One region of the Shewanella sp. 5_MG-2023 genome, then DNA from elsewhere that is predicted to be linked to it. Evidence: predicted binding sites of a transcription regulator. Region 1 holds the regulator's gene; the other holds the start of a gene.

Region 1 (5,434 bases):
AATATTCTGCTTGTGTAGTCAAGTTAATGCCCAAGAACACCAAGCAAAAGAATACAGGTCTTTATTCATTGAAAAAGACCAACCAACCGCTGTTTTCACCATTAGCAGCAAAGATGAAAGTTCAGTTAAATCCTTTTATTCAGCAGCAGTAAATCAATCATATTCAAATGAAGTTAATCAACTTAAATATGAACCATCAGGTTTAGTCATAAGCTCTATCACTGCAGGAAAAGACATTAGAAGTATTAGTGGGCCTGATTTACAAGAAGGTGAAACTCTTATCACAGATACTGAGCTAATAGATAAAGACTGGTGGGGAGCATTAATTGAAATTTCTACGGTATTAGTCATTGGCGAGGTACTTTACCTGACCAGTGAAGAAAGTATGGAAGGAGATTTTGATTACGAAATTGAAGGCAATGCAGGGCAATATTTTGCAGATAGAATTGTGACAACTGATGCTTGGAAACTTGATGACAACAAGGTAGGCATGAATTGGGGGCATACCTATGCTGGTGCACTGTATTATCAAGCGTTCCGTAATTATAACTTTAATTATTATGAATCTTTGGCGGGTAATTTTATAGCATCGGCAGTCTGGGAAGTCTTTGCTGAATATAAAGAAGTGGTAAGTGTGAATGATCAAATCGTTACAACATTTGGTGGTGCAGTATTGGGTGAAAGCTTATTTCAAATATCTGAAATGTTAGATTCAAAACAAGGTTGGGTCCCAACGGCTTTTAGTAGTGTTTTTAATCCGGCTAAAACCATTAAAGGTTGGTTTGGTTATGATAACCCACAACGGTTTAATCGAACATACGCCAAGGATATGTTCAACATCTATACAGGTGCAATGTACTCCAGCAAAAAGCAGGCTGATATTTCTACTACTTCTTTAATATTGGGATTAGAGGCGAGTATTGATAGTGTTCAAGGTAAATATGATGCTTTATCTGCGACACCTAGCCAGGTCGATTTAAACATGGAACTGGGGATTTCTAACGAAGGAATTGAAGATTGGCAAATGGATTCTTCGATTTTTTTAGGTGGCTGGACGAGCGATGTTAATACCATATTAGATTCTGAAAATAGACGCCAGACTTGGTTTATTGGCCCATCCATGGGGCTGGAATATAGCAGTCTGGGTCAAGATGAAGAGGAAGATTTTTACGCAGCAATCAATGTGATTGGTGTATCTGCTGGAACGCAATGGTTTGTTGATGATGTTTCGATAAGTATCAGAGGCGACCTGTTTGGTGATTTTAGTATGGTGAAACCCTTTGCAACAAAAGATTATCGCCAAAATGGAGGCCATTTTTGGGGGACAAAATCGGTGCTTTGGGAAGGTGGCTATGGATATGCTTTAGGCCATACAGCCAAATTAGCACTAGAGGCGAATTATAAAGAATTGTTGCTCGGGGTTAAGTTTCAAAGTCAACGCTGGGACTCTATAGATGACAATGAGTTTAATCGAAGCAGTGATTGGAATCCAAACGTCAGTGACCTAGATTTTAAAGATGCACGTGATAGGTATGAAGTTTATCTCGATGTTCCTTTAACGAATACTATGAGTATCAGTATTCACCATGAACGTATCGATCGAAGTGGCACATTAACCGGAATTGAAAACTTGGCCATTGCCAATCGAAATGATGAAACAGAAAGTCGCAGTAGCATTCACTTTACTTATCAATATTAGCCGATAAATCATTGCCTGTATCATAGACTAGACTATCTAGTTTTTGTGATAAATGGAGCTGTAGAGCTTAAATATTTTGCTGATTCATTTTTTAGAAAAGAGTTTTCTTAAAATTGTCACAAGGTTATGAAACTAAGCGTTAATTTGGATTTTTCTATGAAATACAATTGCCGAACAACTCCATACAAGAAAATACAACTAACACAAGTGCAGTTCATGAGGAATTGCAACTAATTTCATGTTTCAAGTGCTGGGATTGTGATCAATTGCGCTGTATCATACCGCGCAACCCTACTATAAGAATTAACAGCTGGAGTGAGTAATGCTGAAAAAAGCTATGAATATCGCAGATTATGATCCACAACTATTTGCAGCAATTGAAGATGAGACTCGTCGCCAAGAAGAGCACATTGAATTAATCGCATCAGAAAACTATACCAGCCCTCGTGTACTTGAAGCGCAAGGCTCACAGCTAACAAATAAGTATGCTGAAGGTTACCCAGGTAAGCGTTACTACGGTGGTTGTGAACATGTGGATATTGCTGAAGAATTAGCTATTTCTCGTGCTAAAGAATTATTTGGCGCGACATACGCAAACGTTCAGCCTCACTCTGGTTCTCAAGCAAACTCAGCAGTTTTCATGGCGCTTTTAGAAGGCGGTGATACTGTTTTAGGTATGAGCCTTGCTCACGGCGGTCACTTAACTCATGGTTCTCACGTTAGCTTTTCAGGCAAGTTATACAATGCGGTACAGTACGGCATTGATGAAGTAACAGGTAAAATTGACTACGCAGAAGTTGAGCGTTTAGCCGTTGAGCATAAACCCAAAATGATCATTGCTGGTTTTAGTGCTTATTCAGGCATTATCGATTGGGGTAAATTCCGCGAAATCGCTGATAAAGTAGGTGCTTACTTATTTGTTGATATGGCGCACGTTGCCGGTCTTGTGGCTGCGGGTATCTACCCGAATCCGCTACCACACGCACACGTTGTGACAACCACTACCCATAAAACCCTAGCGGGCCCTCGTGGTGGTTTGATTTTATCTGCCATTAACGATGAAGCTATCTATAAAAAACTAAACTCTGCAGTATTCCCAGGTGGCCAAGGTGGCCCATTAATGCACGTTATTGCAGCCAAAGCGGTAGCATTTAAAGAAGCATTAGACCCTGAATTTACCACTTATCAAGAGCAAGTGGTTGCTAATGCGAAAGTGATGGCGAAAACCTTCATTGAGCGTGGCTACAATGTTGTTTCTGGTGGCACCGATAACCACTTATTCTTACTTGATTTAATCAACAAGGATATCACTGGTAAAGACGCAGATGCTGCGCTAGGTCATGCAAATATCACAGTTAACAAAAACTCAGTACCAAATGATCCACGTTCACCGTTTGTGACGTCTGGTTTACGTATTGGCTCTCCTGCTATTACCCGCCGCGGTTTCACTGAAACTGAATCGGTAGAGTTAACTAACTGGATGTGTGATGTGTTAGATGACATCACTAACGAAGCTACTATTGAGCGCGTTAAAAACCAAGTGCTTGAATTATGCGCTAAGTTCCCAGTTTACGGTTAATGTCAACCGAGATTGATTAACATAAACAATGATCTATTTAACTAACGCGGATAATCTTTTCGATAAGGTTAACCTTGTAAAGTAAATAGGATAAACTTCAATGGTCGTAAGTACTCAGTGCTTACGGCCATTTTGTTTTTTATTTCAGGAGCGGATATGCATTGCCCATTTTGTAGCGCGACAGATACGAAAGTTATTGATTCAAGACTCGTGGCTGAAGGCCATCAAGTGCGCCGTCGCCGGGAATGTACTGAGTGTCATGAACGCTTCACCACTTTTGAAGGCGCCGAATTAGTCATGCCGCGGGTGATCAAGCAAGATGGCACTCGCCAACCATTTGATGAAGATAAGCTGCGTGGCGGCATGTTACGTGCTGTTGAAAAACGCCCAGTATCAATTGATCAAATTGAGCAAGCGTTAAGTAAAATCAAGTCAACATTGCGCGCTACTGGCGAACGTGAAATTGATTCGGCCATGATTGGTAATTTGATGATGGATCAATTGATGATCCTAGATAAAGTCGCCTATATCCGTTTTGCTTCAGTTTATCGCGCCTTTGAAGATGTTTCCCAATTCGGCGAAGCCATCGCGAAGCTACAAAAATAATCTAGCTTACTTTTATTGCTGTTTTTAATTAATTGCTGTCTTACATTTATTGGCGTCTTGCATTCTTGCTAATGATGTACCTTATTTAGCAGTTCTGAATCTTCATGACTGCTTTTTAGTTTCTAGAAGGTCTTTATGTCTCAGTGGTCAAAATGTGATATTGAAATGATGAGCCTTGCTATTTCATTAGCAGAAAAAGGCCGTTATACCACGCGCCCGAACCCCAATGTTGGCTGCGTGATTGTCGCCAGTGGGGAGATCATTGGTCAAGGTTACCATATCAAAGCGGGTGGTCCTCACGCCGAAATCCACGCCTTAAAAGATGTCGAAAATCGTCAATTACAACAGCTACTTCCCCAAGCTACAGCCTATGTGACGCTTGAACCCTGCAGTCATTATGGCAGAACCCCACCATGTGCTAAGGCATTAATTGCAGCCAAAGTGAAGCGAGTGGTGATTGCACAAATGGATGCGAATCCGCAAGTGGCGGGTAATGGCGTTCGTATGCTTGAAAAGGCCGGTATTAAAGTTGATGTGGGCTTGCTAACAGCAGCAGCTAGTCAACTTAATATCGGTTTTATGAAACGCATGACCACGGGGTTACCCGAAATCACCGTAAAGCTGGCAGCCAGTTTGGATGGTAAAACCGCGCTATCTAATGGGGTGTCAAAGTGGATAACGGGCCCCGAAGCCAGAGCGGACGTACAAAAGCTACGCGCCCGTCATTGCGCGTTAGTGACTGGTGTTGAAACTGTGTTAGCTGACGACCCCTCACTGAATGTGCGCTACGAGCAATTGGCTAGTGTACAAAACAGCCTTGCTGAGTCTGAACTACAACAGCCATTAAGAGTGGTACTTGATAGTAAAGCAAGGCTGACTACCGACTATAAAATGTTTACTATTGAAACGCCGATTTTGCTGGTGTCTTGTATCGACTATCCAGCAGACGTTAAACAAGATTTTAAGTCCCATGTTAGCTTTATCACAATTGCGGCTAATAGCGATGGACGAGTTGATTTACATGCTTTATTTACATACTTAGGCAAGCATTGTAACTCAGTGTTAGTCGAGGCTGGTGCGAGCGTTGCTGGCAGTGTTATTCAAAGTAAATTAGCTGATACACTTTATTTGTACCAAGCAATGAAAATATTAGGCAGTCATGGACGCAATTTGATGCAATTAGACGACTATCAAACTATGGATCAGATTCCTGATGTACAATTAGTGGATTGTCGCAGAATTGGTGCAGACCAACGAATGATTTTTAAGTTTAATTCGCCAGCGAGTTAACTAACGCAATTCTGTCTATCGGTCGATGCTAAGCATGACCCATAAGATAACAAGTGAGTAAATATGTTTACTGGGATAATTGAAGCACTAGGCACATTAAGAAAAGTCGATCGTAATGGCGATGATATTCGTTTGACTGTAGCCAGTGGCAAGCTCGACTTAACCGATGTCAAACTGGGTGACAGTATTGCCACTAACGGGGTGTGTTTAACCGTAGTGCAATGTCTAGCTGATGGTTATGTTGCAGATATTTCTGCTGA
Region 2 (5,434 bases), on a different contig from region 1:
AGCGTATGCGGCTTCAAAAGCAGGTAATTGCACACGTTTAAGCTCAAGGGTATCAAGATCGGCTTGTGGCGGATTACGCTTTAGCTCTTCTTTGATAGTCACTGGGCTAATAATCGCTACTGGTAATTCAGTAATTTGAATTGCTGCTTCAAGTTTAAAGCTAGTAGCAGAGCCGGAGAACTTGCCTTTTTGTTCACGTTCAATAATCACGATTTCATCAACTTTGTAATCTTCCATTAATTTATGGAAAGCAAAATGAAATTCACGAATTGATTCTGTTTCAACAGATTTTGAAATGCTGAACGAGATTTGACGACATTCCGGTACGTTGAATGACTCTTTCTCATAATTTAATAAGCTGATGATGGCTTCGCCACCTTTTAATTCTACACCACAAATCTTCATGTTATACCTTACTTAGAGCGAGTTTATTTGGCATGTTGTTGAGCTGTGCTCAAATATGTTCATGCTGTCAAAATTACGGTTATTCTTCGTCACTGACAATTGAATCATCAGTTTCGATAATTTTTGCTGGTTTTGCTTTACGGCGCATTGGTGCGTCACCAATATCAATACCGGTGGCAAAGCGCTTGTCGCGTTTAGGTGCCACTTTTGGCTTCTTGCTAGCGACACGCTTGGCATTACCTGTATTGGCATCAGCTGATTTTGCATTGGCGCTTGATGCCTTAGGCTTGTCTCTTAAGCCTTTAAATTTAGCTTCAAGGCCTGCGATAGTTGAGAAGTCAAAGTTCTTACGTAAGAACACCTGTACTTTCTTAAAGCTATCCCAGTCTTTCGGGCCTACTAATGAAATAGCATCGCCTTTAGCGCCTGCGCGGCCAGTACGGCCAATACGGTGAACATATTCTTCTGCAAACTTTGGCATGTCAAAGTTAATTACTAATGACACATTTAATAAGTCTAACCCGCGAGAAGCAACATCTGTGGTGACTAAAATCTTTTGTTGGCCACGGCTGAATTTGTCCATAATTTGATTACGTGCTGACTGACTTAAGTCACCACTGAGCGCAGCGGTTTCGAGCCCTTCAGCAGACAATAGTTTGGCGAGTCTGTCAGTGTCTGAGCGAGTTGCAGTAAAAATGATCACTTGCTTGTGTTGCTCATGTTTTAAAATATGCTGCAGCAGGGCTTGTTTGTGATCAAGGTGGTCAACTAAAAAGATGCGCTGAACAATATCTTTATGCTCTGCATGCGATGCGCCAATAGCCACATGGCTAGGGGTCTTTAATAATGTTGCGGCGATATCATTGATGTCATCGTGATCTAATGTCGCTGAAAACATCAAGGTTTGTCTGCGCTTATGATCTGCAGCGTCATTAATGGCTTTAAGTTGTGGCGCAAAACCAAGATCTAACATGCGATCGGCTTCATCAAGTACCAGTAACTCTAAGCCATTTAGGTATAAGTGGCGCTGTTGAAGATGATCGGCAATACGCCCAGGTGTTGCCACAATAAAGTGTGGGTCACGAGATAGCGATTTTGCTTGATCGTTAAAGTTCTCGCCACCTAAAATACTAATGGCTTTATATTGGGTATTGGCAACCAGTAAACGTAATTGACCATAGACTTGCTGAGCAAGTTCACGGGTTGGCAATAAAATCAGAACGCGAGGGTCTTTTTTAGAGAGGGCCCTAGTCGATATTACCCGCTGCAAAGCAGGTAATAAAAACGCCAGGGTTTTACCTGAACCGGTTTTAGATGATGCCATTAAATCTTTACCCGCTAGGGCAATTGGCAGGGCTTGCTGCTGAATTTCTGTTGGCTCAGAAATGCCCATATGCTTTAGACTGTCTAGTAAGCGTTTATCTAAAGAAAAATCGGTAAATAACAAAGGTAAATCCCCTAAAAAATGATAGCCAGATATTATAACGTGTAAGCGACTTGATAGCCAACAGCTTAAGCGTAAGATAAGCTACTTAGGTGTGCAAAAATGGTTAAGGGTTTGGTAAATGTCTAAGGCTTCAAAAGAAAATAAATCATCACTTCGTGTTGGGATCGCCCTCGGTAGTGGCGCGGCTAAGGGCTGGGCTCATATTGGGGTGATAAAAGAGCTGGCCGCCATGGGGATCCACCCTGAAAAGATTGCTGGCTGCTCTGTTGGGGCTCTGGTGGGCGCAGCTTATGCTAATGATCATTTAGAAGAGTTACATGAGTGGGTGAGTGGGTTTTCTAGTTGGGATGTTTTAGGCTTAATGGATTTAAGCTGGCGCAAAGGTGGCTTAATCAGTGGTGAAAAAGTATTTGATGTTTTAGCTGGTCGAATAGGCGATCTAAAAATAGAGCAATTGCAAAAGCCGTTTGCGGCAGTGGCGACCGATTTATATTCTGGCCAAGAAATTTGGTTCAAAGAAGGCGATTTACGTCATGCGGTAAGAGCCTCGTGTTCAATGCCGGGCTTTTTACCCCCAGTACAATTGCATGATCGCTGGTTAGTGGATGGCGCAGTGGTAAACCCTGTGCCAGTGTCAATGTGCCGCACCATGGACGTTGATGTAGTGATTGCAGTGGACTTAAATGGTCACCGCCGTAATAGTATGCATATGTTGCCTCAACAAATGACCAGTTGTGCGCCCACTGAAATTGAAAAGCAATTAGTGGCCAAAGAGCCAGAGTCGGCGTTTATGGATCTGCTAGGTAAAGGTAAAGAGTATATAAATAGTTTTTCAGAAAAGTTTTCCACAAGCACGAAATCTCACCCTGGGATGATTGCGGTGATGTCGCAATCAATGGATATTTTGGAGCAGCGCCATAAACGCGCCAGATTAATGGGCGATCCACCGGATGTGTGTTTAGTGCCACAGCTTGCTGATATCGGTACCATGGAGTTTCATCGTGCTGATGAAGCGATAGAAGCAGGCCGTCAATCTGTGCGCCAATCTGCGCATTTAATTTATGCAGCCCTTGGTATTAGCCCAAATGATTAACGCCAATTAAAGCGCTTTGCTTTAATCATACTGATTTTTAACGGTTGAAATGACCTGTTTAAGCATCAATATACCAGTATAAATCTGTGATAACTATTTGTATAAATCTGTGATAACTATTTGTATAAATCTGCGATAACTATTCGTATAAGCCTGCAATTACCAGTTTAAATCTGTAATAAATAGCAATCTATTTATAGGCGTTTCAGCACTCAGTAGCTGCTTTTTATAACCTGGTCAAGTTCAACTTTTCTAAATAGTGTTGAGCTTGGCAGTAATTTTTTTCATTTTGTTCCCCTTCATCAAAACATGATCTAGATCATGGATTTTTAGTGCCTATTATTGCCTAATGCACCATATATTGTGTTTGTTGATAATTATGTGTGGATATATAGTGTTTATATCCTGTGCATAAAAGGAGTAAAAGTAATGCCTGTAGTAATTAAAAGGGACGGTTGTCGTACTCTATTTGATGAGTCGCGGATCAAGGATGCCATTGTTGCAGCAATGGAAACTGCTACAGGTAGTGCTGATGAAGACTATGCTTCAACAGTCGCTTGTGTGATTAGAGATCAAGTTGCTAACGATGAAGAAGTTGAGATCCATCATTTACAAGCTTTAGTTGAAAACTTATTAATGGAAGGTCCTCATAAAGAGGTTGCGCGTCATTATATTGAGTATCGTCACGACCGTGATATTTGCCGTGAAGCCAAAAGTAAATTGAACTGCGAAATTCGTGGTTTGGTTGAACAAAGCGACGCGTCGATTTTAAATGAAAATGCCAATAAAGACGCTAAAGTTATTCCAACTCAACGGGATTTACTTGCTGGCATCGTGGCCAAACATTATGCCAAGTCGCATCTATTGCCAAAAGATATTGTTGCTGCACATGAGTCAGGTCAACTGCATTATCACGACTTAGACTATGCACCATTCTTCCCAATGTTTAACTGCATGCTAATTGATTTAGCAGGCATGTTAACCCATGGCTTTAAAATGGGTAATGCTGAAATTGATACCCCTAAATCAATTTCAACTGCGACTGCAGTAACTGCGCAAATTATTGCCCAAGTGGCTAGCCATATCTATGGCGGCACCACCATTAACCGCATTGATGAAGTATTAGCTGAGTTCGTTCAAAAGAGCTATCAAAAGCAGTTGGTTATCGGTAAAGAGTGGGGCGTAGCAGATGTTGAAGCCTTTGCCATGGCGCAAACTGAAAAAGAATGTTACGACGCATTCCAGTCTTTAGAATATGAAGTAAATACCCTTCATACCGCCAATGGCCAAACGCCATTTGTGACCTTTGGTTTTGGCTTAGGCTCGTGCTGGGAAGCGCGTTTAATTCAAAAGTCGATTCTTAAAGTACGTATGGCAGGTCTAGGTAAAAACCGTAAAACAGCGGTATTCCCAAAACTGGTTTTTGCTATTCGTGATGGCCTAAATCATAAAGCTGCTGATGCTAACTACGATGTGAAGAAGTTAGCATTAGAGTGTGCCACCATGCGCATGTATCCAGATATTCTTAATTATGAACAAGTTGAACGCGTTACTGGTTCATTTAAAACGCCAATGGGTTGTCGTTCATTCTTAGGAACTTATGAAGAAAATGGTGAGTTAATTCATGAAGGGCGTAACAACTTAGGTGTTGTCAGCTTAAACTTACCTAGAATCGCCATTGAAGCCAAGGGCGACGAAACCGCTTTCTTTGCCTTATTAGAACAGAGAATGACACTCGCTCGTAAAGCACTCGATACCCGTATTGCCCGCTTAGTGGGTGTAAAAGCGCGTGTTGCACCAATCCTATATATGGAAGGTGCTTGTGGTGTTCGTTTAAATGCAGATGATGATGTGTCTGAAATCTTTAAAAATGGCCGCGCGTCAATCTCATTAGGCTACATTGGCTTACATGAAACCATTAATGCACTTTATGGTACTGATGAGCACGTGTTTGATAGCGAGCTGTTACGCACTAAAGCCATTGAAATTATCTCAGTGATGAAGCGCGCGACTGAAGCGTGGAAACAAGAAACAGGTTATGGCTTTAGCCTATACAGCACCCCAAGTGAAAACTTATGTAGTCGTTTTTGCCAGCTAGATGCCAAAGAGTTTGGTGTGGTTGCAGGGGTTACTGATAAAGGTTACTACACTAACAGTTTCCATTTAGACGTCGAAAAGAAAGTCAATCCATACGATAAAATTGAGTTTGAATTACCGTACCCAGAAATCACCAATGGTGGCTTTATTTGTTACGGTGAGTTCCCGAACATGCAGCACAATATTGAAGCATTAGAAAACGTCTGGGATTACAGTTACACCAGAGTGCCTTATTACGGTACCAATACCCCAATCGATGAATGTTATGACTGTGGTTACGTTGGTGAGTTTAACTGTACCAGTAAAGGTTTTGTGTGCCCTAAATGTGGCAACCATGAGCCAAGCCGTGTGTCGGTAACCCGTCGTGTATGTGGTTATCTAGGCAGCCCTGA

The links. Region 1 encodes NrdR, which represses ribonucleotide reductase genes. Its sites were predicted from a motif close to AAACACNANATNTNGTGTTT; they were not measured.
Region 2: the regulator NrdR is predicted to act here: its motif matches at 3,295-3,314, upstream of nrdD (anaerobic ribonucleoside-triphosphate reductase).

The regions. Positions count from the first base shown of each region.
Region 1 is NZ_JAUORC010000012.1:115,232-120,665, forward strand. It holds gene Q4557_RS09010 (DUF3943 domain-containing protein) at 1-1,699, shown strand, start outside; gene glyA (serine hydroxymethyltransferase) at 2,022-3,278, shown strand; gene nrdR (transcriptional regulator NrdR) at 3,435-3,884, shown strand; gene ribD (bifunctional diaminohydroxyphosphoribosylaminopyrimidine deaminase/5-amino-6-(5-phosphoribosylamino)uracil reductase RibD) at 4,020-5,174, shown strand; gene Q4557_RS09030 (riboflavin synthase) at 5,238-5,434, shown strand, end outside.
Region 2 is NZ_JAUORC010000007.1:56,993-62,426, reverse strand. It holds gene Q4557_RS05540 (DUF3010 family protein) at 1-405, opposite strand, end outside; gene Q4557_RS05535 (DEAD/DEAH box helicase) at 485-1,852, opposite strand; gene rssA (patatin-like phospholipase RssA) at 1,971-2,945, shown strand; gene nrdD (anaerobic ribonucleoside-triphosphate reductase) at 3,375-5,434, shown strand, end outside.